Regions from separate parts of the Sphingobacterium sp. xlx-130 genome, predicted to be linked through region 4. Evidence: riboswitches for the same ligand, from Rfam matches in the RefSeq annotation. Region 4 holds a riboswitch; each other region holds the start of a gene.

Region 1 (3,178 bases), 370 kb from region 4:
AAATAACTCGGATTATGCTTATATTGCCGAATAAACGTTACGTCTTCCGGTTTACGAACCCACCAGAACACCTCCTTGGCCATCGTGTTGTCATTCAACATCTTTATCATTGCCGTGGCCCAACTTCCGCTTCCTATTATACCAATCTTCAAATTTGAACTATCCATCATTCCAGGCAAAGATAATTAATATTAAATTAACCATTCTTTCAGCCTTTGATTAATGGTATAAAAATGACTTTTCTTATCTTCACCGATATTTTTATCTATTGACAGACGGATATTATGACTGAAAAGGAAAAAATGATAACAGGCAGACCGTATTACGCGCATACCAAAGAATTGACGACACTACGCTTAGCTGCACAACGGCTTTGCTACAGGTATAATCAGATTGACCCCAAAAACTATAAAGAGCGCAAAGGGCTCATTAGGGGGTTATTTGCCAAGACCGAGGCTATGTTTTGTGTCGAGCAGCCCTTCTTCTGCGATTATGGATTTAACATTGAGATCGGGGAGAATTTTTTTGCCAACTATCATTTGACCATCCTAGATTGTGCACCCGTCAAAATAGGCAACAACGTGATGATCGGTCCTTCAGTCTCTATTTTTACCGCTAGTCACCCACTGCATTATGAAGTGCGGAATACAGGTATGGAGTGCGCTATGCCCGTAAACATTGGTGACAATGTCTGGATCGGAGGCAATGTGGTGATCAATCCCAACGTATCCATCGGGCGCAACTCCGTGATCGGGTCCGGTAGTATTGTGACAAAAGATATTCCCGATAATGTGGTGGCCGCCGGCAATCCCTGTAAGGTCATCAGAGCTATAACCGACCAGGACAAAAACTTCTATTTTAAAGATCGAAGGCTGGATACAGAAAGTATTTAAAAAAAAACCTGAAGCGGGGAGCTTCAGGTTTTACCAAACCAATTATTAACCTAAATATGAAATTATGAAATCTTTACTTTTGGTATTAAAACGACTATCAATCCCCGTTAGTATACACGCCGCGCCGTATTAACATTTTTTAACAACCACGAATAAATTTCCTAAATATTTTTTTTTCACAACAATATCCCTTATCCTTGTACCAAATACTTTAGGGGTGTCTGTAAAATACAGGCTGAGATTTTACCCTTGGAACCTGATCTAGTTCATACTAGCGGAGGGAAAAGTAAGTGTACCAATCACTTTGCGGCTACCAATCTGTAGCGCTGCTTTTATAGCATTCCTAAAGTACTTTAATTTAAAAAATTTAGTACTATGCAGATAAAAGTAAACAATCAACCCCATCAGTTTAGCGCCGAGTTTCCCGCTACTTTATTAAGTGTGCTCGCCCTGTTGATGCCAGATCTCCAGACAAATGGTATCGCTGTAGCTATTAACAGCAGCGTGATACCCCGTGAGGACTGGCCCTCCACCCCTATTGCAGACCAAGACGAAATACTGATCATCACCGCTACTCAAGGCGGGTAAAATACCATAAACTATGACAACACAAAATACCACAATTACCACAGTACCATTTCCAAATTCAAAGAAAGTTTACCTACCTGGCAAGCTGCACCCGATCAAGGTCGCCATGCGTGAAATCACGCTCTCGCCTACCCGATTGAGCTCTGGTGGCTTAGCGGAGAATCCTCCCATAACCATTTACGACACATCAGGCCCCTATACCGATGCCGACAAATCTATTGATATCAAGAGCGGTATCGAACGCATCCGTGAGCCGTGGATCCTGGAGCGCAGCGATGTAGAGATATTGGAAAATATCAGTTCTGTGTATGGCAATGAGCGAGCCAACGACCCCAAGTTGGCCGATTTACGCTTTGACTATCAGCATAAGCCCAAAAGAGCACTAGCGCAACGAAATGTAACACAGCTCCATTATGCCAAGAAAGGAATTATTACAGCCGAGATGGAATATGTCGCTATCCGTGAGAACCAACGGATAGAGCAATTGGAAAACAGCACCGCAGGAATGAACCACCAACATATCGGGTATAGTTTTGGTGCAAATACTCCGAATGGCAAGATAACACCAGAGTTTGTCCGTGCCGAGATTGCGGCAGGAAGAGCGATTATTCCCAATAATATTAACCATCCCGAAAGCGAACCCATGATTATAGGGCGTAATTTCTTGGTTAAGATCAATGCTAACATCGGCAATAGCGCGGTGACATCCAGCATCGAAGAGGAGGTAGAGAAGGCCGTATGGGCATGCCGCTGGGGGGCAGACACGATAATGGACCTATCTACCGGAAAAAATATCCATGAAACCAGAGAGTGGATTATCCGAAATTCGCCAGTACCGATCGGCACTGTACCTATATACCAAGCATTGGAAAAAGTAAATGGTATTGCCGAAGATCTCACCTGGGAAATATTTCGGGATACACTTATCGAACAAGCAGAGCAGGGTGTTTCCTATTTCACTATCCATGCCGGCGTATTGCTGCGTTATATCCATCTCACAGCCAAGCGTGTCACAGGTATTGTCTCCAGAGGAGGTTCCATTATGGCCAAATGGTGCCTATTCCATCATCAGGAAAACTTTCTATACACACATTTCGAAGAGATATGCCAGCTTATGAGTCAGTACGATATCGCATTTTCTCTGGGTGACGGTCTACGTCCAGGGTCTATAGCCGATGCCAATGATGAAGCTCAATTTGCCGAACTGGAGACGTTGGGCGAACTCACCAAGATCGCATGGAAACACGATGTACAGGTTATGATCGAGGGGCCAGGACATGTCCCTATGCACCTCATCAAAGAAAACATGGACAAGCAGCTTGCGTGTTGCGATGAAGCTCCATTCTATACATTAGGGCCACTTACGACAGACATCGCTCCCGGCTACGATCATATCACCTCAGCCATCGGTGCTGCCATGATCGGTTGGTATGGCTGCGCCATGCTTTGTTACGTGACTCCAAAAGAACACTTGGGCTTGCCCAATAAAAAGGACGTCAAGGACGGTGTGATCACCTACAAGATTGCCGCTCATGCTGCCGACCTGGCAAAAGGACATCCCGGTGCACAGTATAGAGACAACGTGCTGAGTAAAGCCCGTTTTGAGTTTCGCTGGGAAGACCAATTCAATCTGTCGTTAGATCCTGATACAGCACGCGAGTACCATGATGAGACACTACCGGCCGAAGGAGCCAAAG
Region 2 (3,178 bases), 210 kb from region 4:
TGCCCAACAATGGGAACAAACGTGTCGTTTCTTCCCGAATGTCTTTTACCATCTGTCTAGATGAACAAGCTATATCCTCTAAAAGTGTTGTTGTTATCGTTGATTGCTTAGATCCGCGCCATAATAGATCAGCGAGTAGACTTATTTTATTTCTATCTGATTCAAGCTGAAGCCTAAGGGTGTCTATGTTTCTAAAATACTCTTTTCCATGTTTTGATAGCCAACTCTCTACTTTAGATTTTTCGAAAAAGTACTTTTCGACCAAATCCAGATACCTTCTATACATTCCTAAGTAGTTGACAAGAAGTGTCAACTCTGCAAAAGGCATAAAAGGAATCCGATACAATGCTGTATCTACTGTACGATGCTCAGGTTTGATCTGAAATGCATAATTCGGCTCTATAGCAACATGGTCCAACGAGAAGCTATGGCTTGCGGTGCAAGCCAAACCGAACGAATCCCAATCATAATGTACAAGTACTTTGTCCCGCGGTACTAGGAATGAAAATACAACCTGTTCTCCCAAATCATCCAGTCTTGGCTCTTCACCATCAAAAACAAAGCTATTTAATGTAAAATGGCTTAAATGAGGCGCACCAGTTGCAAAGCGCCAAAACCCAGTAAGTGTAAAGTACTCGCCGTCCCACACAGCTCTTCCCGAAGCACGTCCCGAACCACCAAAACAAACCTTTGGATCTGCAAATATTTTTGTGGTCAGTCCTTTGTTCAAGTACCCCGCAAACATATTTGCTCCAGCACATAGCGTCACCGTCCAAGCCATACCACCATCCCAATAAGCTAGTTCTTCCAATAATGTCAAACCATCTTGTAAATTCAGTTCCAATCCACCCAGGGAAGTAGGCACCCATATATTAAACCAGTTATTTTCGTAGATCAAGCCGAGTTGACCGTCTACCAAAGTCTTCGCTTCTATAGATGCCAACTGATTATCTCTTATCACCTGTATAGCATTTTCACAGATCATCATTTTTTTAAATATTAAATTCGTAGCAGATTCTATTACACTTACGAGTAGCCCTTCGTTTACGAAAACTTCATGAGCTTTCGCCAATTAAAATAGCCGAAGATAGCGACAATAAATAAAAAAGTAGTAAGGGCTGCAAAAAGATAGAGCTCTTTATGTATTAACAACGGTATCGCAAACAGGTTACTAACGTTAAGTAGCAGCCAATTTTCTACCTTTCGTTTGGCCAAAAGCCACATCCCGGCCCAAGCAGTGGCAGATACCCAGGCGTCCCAAGCGGGAACATCGGAGTCTGTAATATGCTCAAGCACTAAAAACAATAAAATAAATCCAAGCACGCTAATTATCGCGACAATACTCCAATCTCTCTTTGTGCAATTAGTGATAGGTTGTTCTCGCGCATCCTTATTATTAGACCAATACCACCATCCATAGATGCTCATAACTAGGTAATACATATTTAAGGCAATCTCAGCATACAATTTAACTCCAAACAGTACATACATACCCGATATAATGCCCATGATTCCGAAGAAATAATTAGACACTTTATTATTTTTAGAAAGCAATACCTGCGCGACACCACAAAGTACCGAGAATCGTTCTAACCAAGAAGTTTGCTGAAATGCACTACTAATATTTTCGATAATATTTTCCATTAAACAATGTAATCAAGAACACTATTTATGGGTATGCTTTGATAGAAGAGCAAAATTAATCCCTACGCCAGCATTATCTGGATCAGGTTCCTCCTACTGAACGCAGGATTGGGTATAATCTCAGCTCGGTTCCGCATGAATACGGAACCTGCACCCCATAATTATTTTATTATCTAATCCAATTTCAATACACGATGTGTGTGCTTACGCATTTCTGCACACAATTCGGCATTGTTGTTAAGAGACTGTCCCCAAGAAGGTATCATCTCTCGAAGCTTCTTTCTGTATTCATCAGATTTTGCACGTTCCGGAAAGCAACGTTTTAATAGTTGAATCATGATTTCTACGGAAGTAGAAGCACCCGGCGAAGCACCAAGCAAGGCTGCAATAGAACCATCTGCACTAGAGACTACTTCAGTTCCGAATTCCAATATACCACCGTGTTTCGGGTCTTTCTTAATCACCTGTACACGTTGTCCAGCCTTCTCTATCCCCCAGTCTTCCATACGGGCTGTAGGCATAAATTGTTTCAAAGCATCCAATTTATCCTTTGGCTTTTTCATGACCTCCGTAATCAGATATTTTGTCAATGGAAGATTGTCTAATCCAGCCGACAACATTGGCTTAATATTAGATAGTTTTATAGAAGCCGGCAAATCAAAATACGAGCCCTGTTTTAGGAACTTTGTTGAAAATCCAGCATAAGGACCAAAAAGTAATGCCTGTTTACCATCAATATAACGCGTATCCAAATGCGGTACTGACATTGGAGGAGCCCCTACAGACGCTTTACCATATACTTTAGCATGATGCTGTTTTATTATCTCTTCGTTTTTGCAACGCAGCCATTGTCCTCCGACAGGAAAACCGCCGTATCCTTTTGCTTCTGGAATTCCAGATTTTTCTAAAAGCAACAAGGAATGTCCTCCGGCGCCAATAAATACAAATTTAGCTTTGATCTCCCGCTTCTCACCTGTTTTGAGATCTTTAACTTCAATCTCCCAACGACCATCATCTTCCCGTTCAATGTCTTTAACCTCTTGCTGCAAAGCAAGCCTAATGTTTTCCTTTTTATCCAAGTAAGCAATCAAATCCCGAGTTAGCGCACCAAAGTTTACATCTGTTCCGATATCCATCTTAGTGGCAGCCATAGGTTCATTGGCAGCACGTCCCTCCATCATCAATGGAATCCATTCTTTAAGCACAGATTTGTCTTCGGTGTACTCCATGCCTTTAAAGAGCGTTTCTTTTTCCATAGTCTCAAATCGAGTCTTTAAAAAACGAACATCGTTCTCTCCAAACACAGCACTCATATGAGGCACTTTACGGATAAAGTGGCTCGGATTTTTAACGATTCCTTTCTCTACCAAATATGCCCAGAACTGCTTGGACACCTCAAACTGCTCTGCTATCTTTATTGCTTTGTCTACTTTTACAGATCCATCTGCTTGCTCGGGCGTATAATTCAACTCACACAAGGCAGAGTGACCAGTACCAGCATTATTCCATGCATCCGAACTCTCTGCTGCAACAA
Region 3 (3,178 bases), on a different contig from region 4:
CAGTGGGTGTCGTTATCATAAACCTGATAATATTCGACAAAGTCGTATATTTTATTGTCGCTCAGCGCAGCTGTTGCTGACCAGGTGAGTGTGCTACTGACCCTCCATGAAGCATCAAGCTCTAATCCGATACGGTGACTTTCAGGGATGTTCATACGTAACTCAGCTCCTGTATCATTCAATGTTCCGGTTGGGATCAGCTGATCTTTGTACAGCATTGCATACACATTTGTCCCTATGTTAAACCCTTCGCTACGGAAGCGATAGCCTAGCTCGATATCTTGCATGCGTTCCGGCTTCGGGAACTCGTTTCTAGGATTTTCTACATAATCTTTACGTACAGGTTCCTTGCTTGCATATGCGTAAGATGCATAAATGTTTGAGTTGCCGTTAAGGAAATAGGTGGCGCCTACTTTAGGGTTTACAAAGTTTAATTTGTCGTTGAAATCCAGATCTTTGATTTTGTCGTCATCGCCTTTTACGGTATAATTTACGTTGCGGTACTGTACATCAAAATTGAAAAGCCATTTGTCTATTTTATAGTCGGCTTTAACGTACATATTAAAATCGTACTTTTGTGCATCATTCAGGTAGTATTTGCTGCCGGGGTTAGGATTGGCATTGAATTCGTCCCAAATGACCTTGCCGTAATGATCTCCTTTGTACTGATTGTACCCCCCACCAAAAATGAAGTTCCATTTATCGGAAGCTCTATAGTCAAAGGAGTAAATGAGTCCATAAAAATGGTTGTCCAGCCAACGCTGACGGATAAGGTCTGATTTCTTGATGATTTCCTGTCCGACGGTAACATCAGGTATCCCATATTTTACGAGTTTATCTTTTGTGCGATACTCTTCGTAATAGCCTGCACCACGGGTGTAGTGTAAAGCGGAGTTGAATTTCAACTTTTCACTAATAACGTTGGTGTACTGCAGATGGCTATGCGTCTGCGTGTAGTTGTCGGTTTGATTGTCGTATGTGTAGTAGTTGTACTTTCTATCTGCATTTAGCAGACGGTCGTATTCTGGACCATCATATAATCCAAAAGCTTCATTTGCATATTTGATAAGAAGATCTTTATCGCCAGTCAGGAGGGGTTCGGGGGTTCCGTACCATGCCTGATAGGTTTTCTCTTTACCCGTGAAGACTGTGGCCTTCAAGGTATGTTTGTTGGTGTATAGTCCCGCGTCGACATAGAGCGATCTTAGATTTGACGATGCGCGATCAACGTATCCATCGGATACGATCCGTGATAAGCGGGTGTTTATAGCGAACTTGTTGCTCATCAGACCAGTTCCACCTTTAATGGTGTTTTTCCAAGAATTGTATGAGCCGAAGGAATTGTTTAATTCGGCGTAGGGTTTTTCTTCTAGTACATCAGTCTGGATGTTTAAAGAGGCACCGAAGGCACCGGCGCCATTTGTGGAAGTACCTATACCCCGTTGTATCTGTATGCTTTCTGTACTGGAGGCAAAGTCAGGTAAGTTGACAAAAAATGAGCCCATACTTTCGGCATCATTTAGCGGGATACCATTTAAAGTCACGTTAATGCGTTGGTTGTCAGAGCCTCGGATCGTCATATTAGTATAACCAATCCCTGCGCCAGCATCAGATCCGATAACTACCCCAGGAGTCTGATCGAGTAGGTAAGGAATGTCCTGACCTAGATTTTTCTTCTTAATGTCTTCTTTTGTTAGATTTTTGAAGGTTGTCGCCGAATTTTCCTTGGCACGGGTAGCATAGACCAAGGCTTCATCAGCTTGTATAACAGCGGCTTGAAGCATGATATTGATGCTTCGTTGCCCAGTGGTTAATGGGCCAGTAAAAGACTTGTATCCCAAATAATGGACTTTGATTGTTCGATTGCTTTTCGGACCTATCGTGAATATAGCTATTCCGGATCTGTCGGTTTGTTTGGTGGTGTTGTCCATAGTCACGGTTGCGCCATGTAACAATTGTGCTTGACTGTTTGTCACTGTTACCTTAACATTTTCCTGTGCTATCACAACGATAATGGTAAGTAATCCTAGCAAACCAGTAGCAATAAGATGCTTAATCATAAATGTAAAATAATTTGAGTTAAACCAAACTATTGCAAGGGGTTACAATAGCGATACATTTAACCGCCCTTTCCCTACGCTGGCATTATCCAGATCAGGTGCTCCCGAGAATACTCGAGACGGGTATAATCTCAGCCTTACTTTATGTTCTGATGAACGAGGCACCCCTTTTCGATGGCGCAAACATAGAATATTTTTTTTACAAAACAAAAGTTCATTTTTTTTGTGTAAAATAAATTACTTAATTTGTCAAGAGTATTGGTTTAAAGCAATATTTTGTGTTAAATTTACATTTTCTAAACAGGGTTGCTCTTTACCCCTTAGAAAATACACACACACTAACTATTGGTATATAAATGGTTCATTATTATTCAGCTGATTATGTGATGCCAGTCACGTCCAGCCCTATCAAAAATGGGGTGATTGCAATGGACGAAAATGGTACGGTTTTGGGAATATATGATAATGATTCGGTGCCGAATAATGTAGAAATAGAACGCTTGAAGGGCGTTTTGATTCCTGGTTTTATTAACGCACATTGTCATTTGGAGTTGTCTCATTTGATAGGCAAAATTTCTCAAGAGCAGGGTTTGGTTAAATTTATCACCGAAGTGATGTCAAATCGGGGTGCAGACGATGACGTTGTCCGTGAGGCTATGATAGCTGCAGATCGAGCGATGTACGATAGCGGTATACAAGCGGTGGGCGATCATGTAAATTCGGCTATTTCCGCTAGCGTGAAAGAAGCAAGTAAGATTGCTTATCATACTTTTGTTGAAATATTGGGATTGAATGATGAAGAAGTGAATCGTAAGATTGACGAAGCGCGGGAGCTTGAGTTTCATTTTGATTCTAGTCATGCTTCTATAACACTTCATTCTCCCTATTCTTGTTCTAAGGCACTTTTTAAAGCTTTTAAGAAGTCAGTTTCCGATGACAATATCATTTCAATCCACAATCAGGAGAGTGAAGAGGAAAATAAGCTTTTCCGTTACAAAACTGGGGATTTTTTAGAGTTCTATAAGCAAATCGGTTTTTCTGCAGATGATTTTAAAGCGCAGGCAAGAAATTCGGTACAGACCTACATGTCTTATCTCCCGACGGGCAATAAAATTATC
Region 4 (3,178 bases):
AATTAAATACAACCTTTCTTAAATGTCAAACAAAATTACCTACTAATATACACCAGGGACAATCCGGGACATCGGCCATTCTGCCTACAAACAAAAAAAACAAATATAACACTCAAATACAATAAGTTAAGCTTTAAAAAACAAACACGACTACCCCTCAAAACCAGGTACACTACCCGTTTACTACCCTCAAAAAACACGTAAAACACTCCTTTATTTTGCATATTTGGTGAGCATACTGATAAAAGAGAGGAATATTATTCATGACGACACATTATAAACTTACTATTTACGAGAGATTAGAAGGTAAACTCAAAGAAGAATACCTACTTACCTCGGAGGAGATCTCTATCAACCCTATACACTTTTTACCAACAGAAAAAGATAAGCAATCTCCGAACCATTCTATTTCATCAAGATACAATAAGTTAATAACACAGATGAAAGAAGAACAAACATCTGTACTGTTATAATGGCCTTGCCCAATTCAATTGAGCATTAAATAGGCATTTCTTGTCTACTAGATTATAGTCTTCATCGTAGACAGGAAGATAAAAGAAAAAGTATAAAGGCTTTTTAATTTTCTTAACGGAAACCGACCCGCCTGTTGCCATGTCATAAAAACTGTTGACGGTCCGGAATGCTTGCCAGGAAGTAGTGGTTCCACCTGTCCCTAAATCAAACCGATGGTCTTCGGCTGATGTAAAATACCAATAACTAGGCGCCTCATCACTCACAAAAACCTCCTTATCGGCATTAAACAAGGATTCGGCCATTCCTGTCTCCTCAAACCACATCACTTCTTGATCTGCTTTGCCCAATGCAGACTTGTAAATATACTCGTCTGTCGTCACACCTACTAAAAAGCCCTCAACTCCGGTAGACCTTATTTCGAATGAAAAGCTCTTTGGTGTGAGTACATACAGACCATCCCTAGGAAACACAACCTTACCGTCCTGTATGATCTTGACATCGAGTGACTGCCCTTTGACGCTACCTAATGCCCAGATAAAAGCAAAACAACAAATCAGTTTTTTCATATACATCTTATTCATTAAATCTTTTTTCTATTGCAGTTTCAAAACTAAACGACATGCCTCGCAGTTTACGGGGCTTGATCGTTTACGATACACATCAAAATGCACCGTATTCAATATTTTATCTATAAGTGCGTCTCGGGTAGGCTTTCTATCTATTTCGACGGCCTGCATTCTAAGCTCATCCTCTTCCCCAATTTGCAACAGATAGTACCCAAAATACCCCCTCAACTCGACCACCAAGGTATCTCCTTCTAACTTCCACTGATACGTCTCTACATCGGCAGCGTAACAAGTATCCAAATTTCCTTCGTAGTAGGTATAGTCCACCGTATTATCCGATCTAAATACAAAATTTCGAGACAAACGGCACCCATCAAAATCCTTTATCACTTCCACCCCCTCTCGAATAAAACCCGACCGTTCTAACTTCCATATACCAATTAATTTAGCGGCATCTATTTCTTGCGCCACAACCTTACCATAAAACATTACGATCAGCAATAGGGCGATTCTCAAATACATCATATCCAACAAAAATACGAGTTTAAACAATACTCTCTCCTCCCTGCTTTCCGTGATTTCGACTTTCATTCTCCAGTTGAACTGACTATAATATGACGGAAAAAGTCCCTACTCTTTTCCGAAATGACTATATTTACCCTGGCTTTAGGGGTGTCCGTTGTTACGGACTGAGATAGACCCTTTGAACCTGACACGGTTGGTACCGTCGTAGGGAAAAGCAAGAACCTATCAAAGCATAATACAATTGTATTGTGGCCGACACTTCCTCAAAGCCTTTGAAACGCATATCTTTTAAATCTGGCTTACGCATGGTAAATTCTATCATTAATCAACTGGAGGAACTAAGAACACTCAATCCTCTGGTACACAACATCACCAATCTCGTTGTGATGAACAATACAGCTAATGCCTTACTTGCATTGGGTGCCTCTCCGGTAATGGCACATAGTCCTGCTGAGATCGAAGACGTGGTCGCTCTATCTAGGTCATTAGTGATCAATATTGGGACACTTAGCACCTCTTGGATCGAATCTATGTTTAAAGCCGCGTCTCATGCCAGCACCATAGGCTGCCCTTGGGTTCTCGATCCGGTTGGTGCAGGCATCTCCGTACTCCGCAATGAAGCCCTTAAGCAGCTTTTAAGCCTTCGACCTACCGTCATCCGGGGCAATGCATCCGAAATACTGGCCTTAGCCGACTTCAGTCAAGCTACCACAAAAGGCGTAGATAGTACCGCTCACAGTTCCAGTGCCCTTCATGCTGCTATTAAGCTTCAGGATAGTTATAAATCCATCATATGTATCTCTGGTGAAATAGATTATATCATCTCTGCAAACGAGATTATCGAAGTCCACAATGGCCATATCATGATGACAAAAGTTACAGGACTGGGATGTACCTCCTCAGCGCTGATCGGAGCCTTTTTGGGCCTCCGCAACGACACTGTCGAGGAAACTATTGCCGGAGTCGCTGTACTAAGCCTGACAGGCGAGCTGGCTGCACGAACCGCTAAAGGTCCCGGAAGCTTACAAATGCATTTGTTAGACGCCCTATACAACCTGGATACCGCCACCTTACAACGCGAACTTAATATACAGCGCTATGCCCGAAGAGATTAACTTTCCATATCCCCTGTATCTGGTTCTGTCCGAACAGGACTGCACAAAATTACCTTGGCTCCAGGTAGCTGAGGAAGCTATCCTAGGTGGCGTAGATATTATACAGCTGCGCGAAAAAAACACAGATTACCAGGAGTTTGTTAAAAAGGCAAAGGCGCTAAAAGAAATAACAGACAGGTATCAAATTCCTCTCGTTATTAACGACGCTGTCGACGTCGCTGCTGCCGTCGGCGCCTGGGGCATACACGTGGGACAACAAGATACGCCTCCCAGTGAGATCGTGGCCCAATACGGGACTAGGTTTCATATTGGATGGTCGATAGAATGCCTCCTACAGTTAGATTCTCCTGAGATAAAGTACGTACAGCATCTGGGCGTGAGCCCTGTCTTTCGTACGGACACAAAAAAAAACACCATTACAGAATGGGGTATCTCGGGAATAAAGCGAATAAGGGCATTAACCACCTTACCACTGGTCGCTATTGGCCATATCAACGA

The links. A riboswitch is a leader RNA that binds a small molecule or an ion and turns the genes downstream of it on or off. The one in region 4 is predicted to bind thiamine pyrophosphate.
Region 1: it holds a riboswitch for thiamine pyrophosphate, as region 4 does, so the genes downstream of both, thiS (sulfur carrier protein ThiS) here and thiM (hydroxyethylthiazole kinase) in region 4, are expected to answer to the same signal.
Region 2: it holds a riboswitch for thiamine pyrophosphate, as region 4 does, so the genes downstream of both, pnuC (nicotinamide riboside transporter PnuC) here and thiM (hydroxyethylthiazole kinase) in region 4, are expected to answer to the same signal.
Region 3: it holds a riboswitch for thiamine pyrophosphate, as region 4 does, so the genes downstream of both, G7B18_RS14425 (TonB-dependent receptor) here and thiM (hydroxyethylthiazole kinase) in region 4, are expected to answer to the same signal.

Annotation. Positions count from the first base shown of each region.
Region 1 covers NZ_WFKN01000006.1:151,305-154,482, forward strand. Annotated here, with positions in the region: gene G7B18_RS12100 (NAD(P)H-dependent glycerol-3-phosphate dehydrogenase) at 1-170, opposite strand, end outside; gene G7B18_RS12105 (sugar O-acetyltransferase) at 285-893, shown strand; TPP riboswitch at 1,097-1,193, shown strand; gene thiS (sulfur carrier protein ThiS) at 1,269-1,481, shown strand; gene thiC (phosphomethylpyrimidine synthase ThiC) at 1,495-3,178, shown strand, end outside.
Region 2 covers NZ_WFKN01000006.1:316,538-319,715, forward strand. Annotated here, with positions in the region: gene G7B18_RS12790 (acyl-CoA dehydrogenase) at 1-988, opposite strand, end outside; gene pnuC (nicotinamide riboside transporter PnuC) at 1,045-1,644, opposite strand; TPP riboswitch at 1,686-1,812, opposite strand; gene G7B18_RS12800 (malate:quinone oxidoreductase) at 1,818-3,178, opposite strand, start outside.
Region 3 covers NZ_WFKN01000008.1:105,020-108,197, forward strand. Annotated here, with positions in the region: gene G7B18_RS14425 (TonB-dependent receptor) at 1-2,060, opposite strand, end outside; TPP riboswitch at 2,115-2,239, opposite strand; gene G7B18_RS14430 (amidohydrolase family protein) at 2,417-3,178, shown strand, end outside.
Region 4 covers NZ_WFKN01000006.1:523,623-526,800, forward strand. Annotated here, with positions in the region: gene G7B18_RS13790 (hypothetical protein) at 264-473, shown strand; gene G7B18_RS13795 (hypothetical protein) at 468-1,040, opposite strand; gene G7B18_RS13800 (lipocalin family protein) at 1,068-1,631, opposite strand; TPP riboswitch at 1,699-1,793, shown strand; gene thiM (hydroxyethylthiazole kinase) at 1,871-2,680, shown strand; gene thiE (thiamine phosphate synthase) at 2,664-3,178, shown strand, end outside.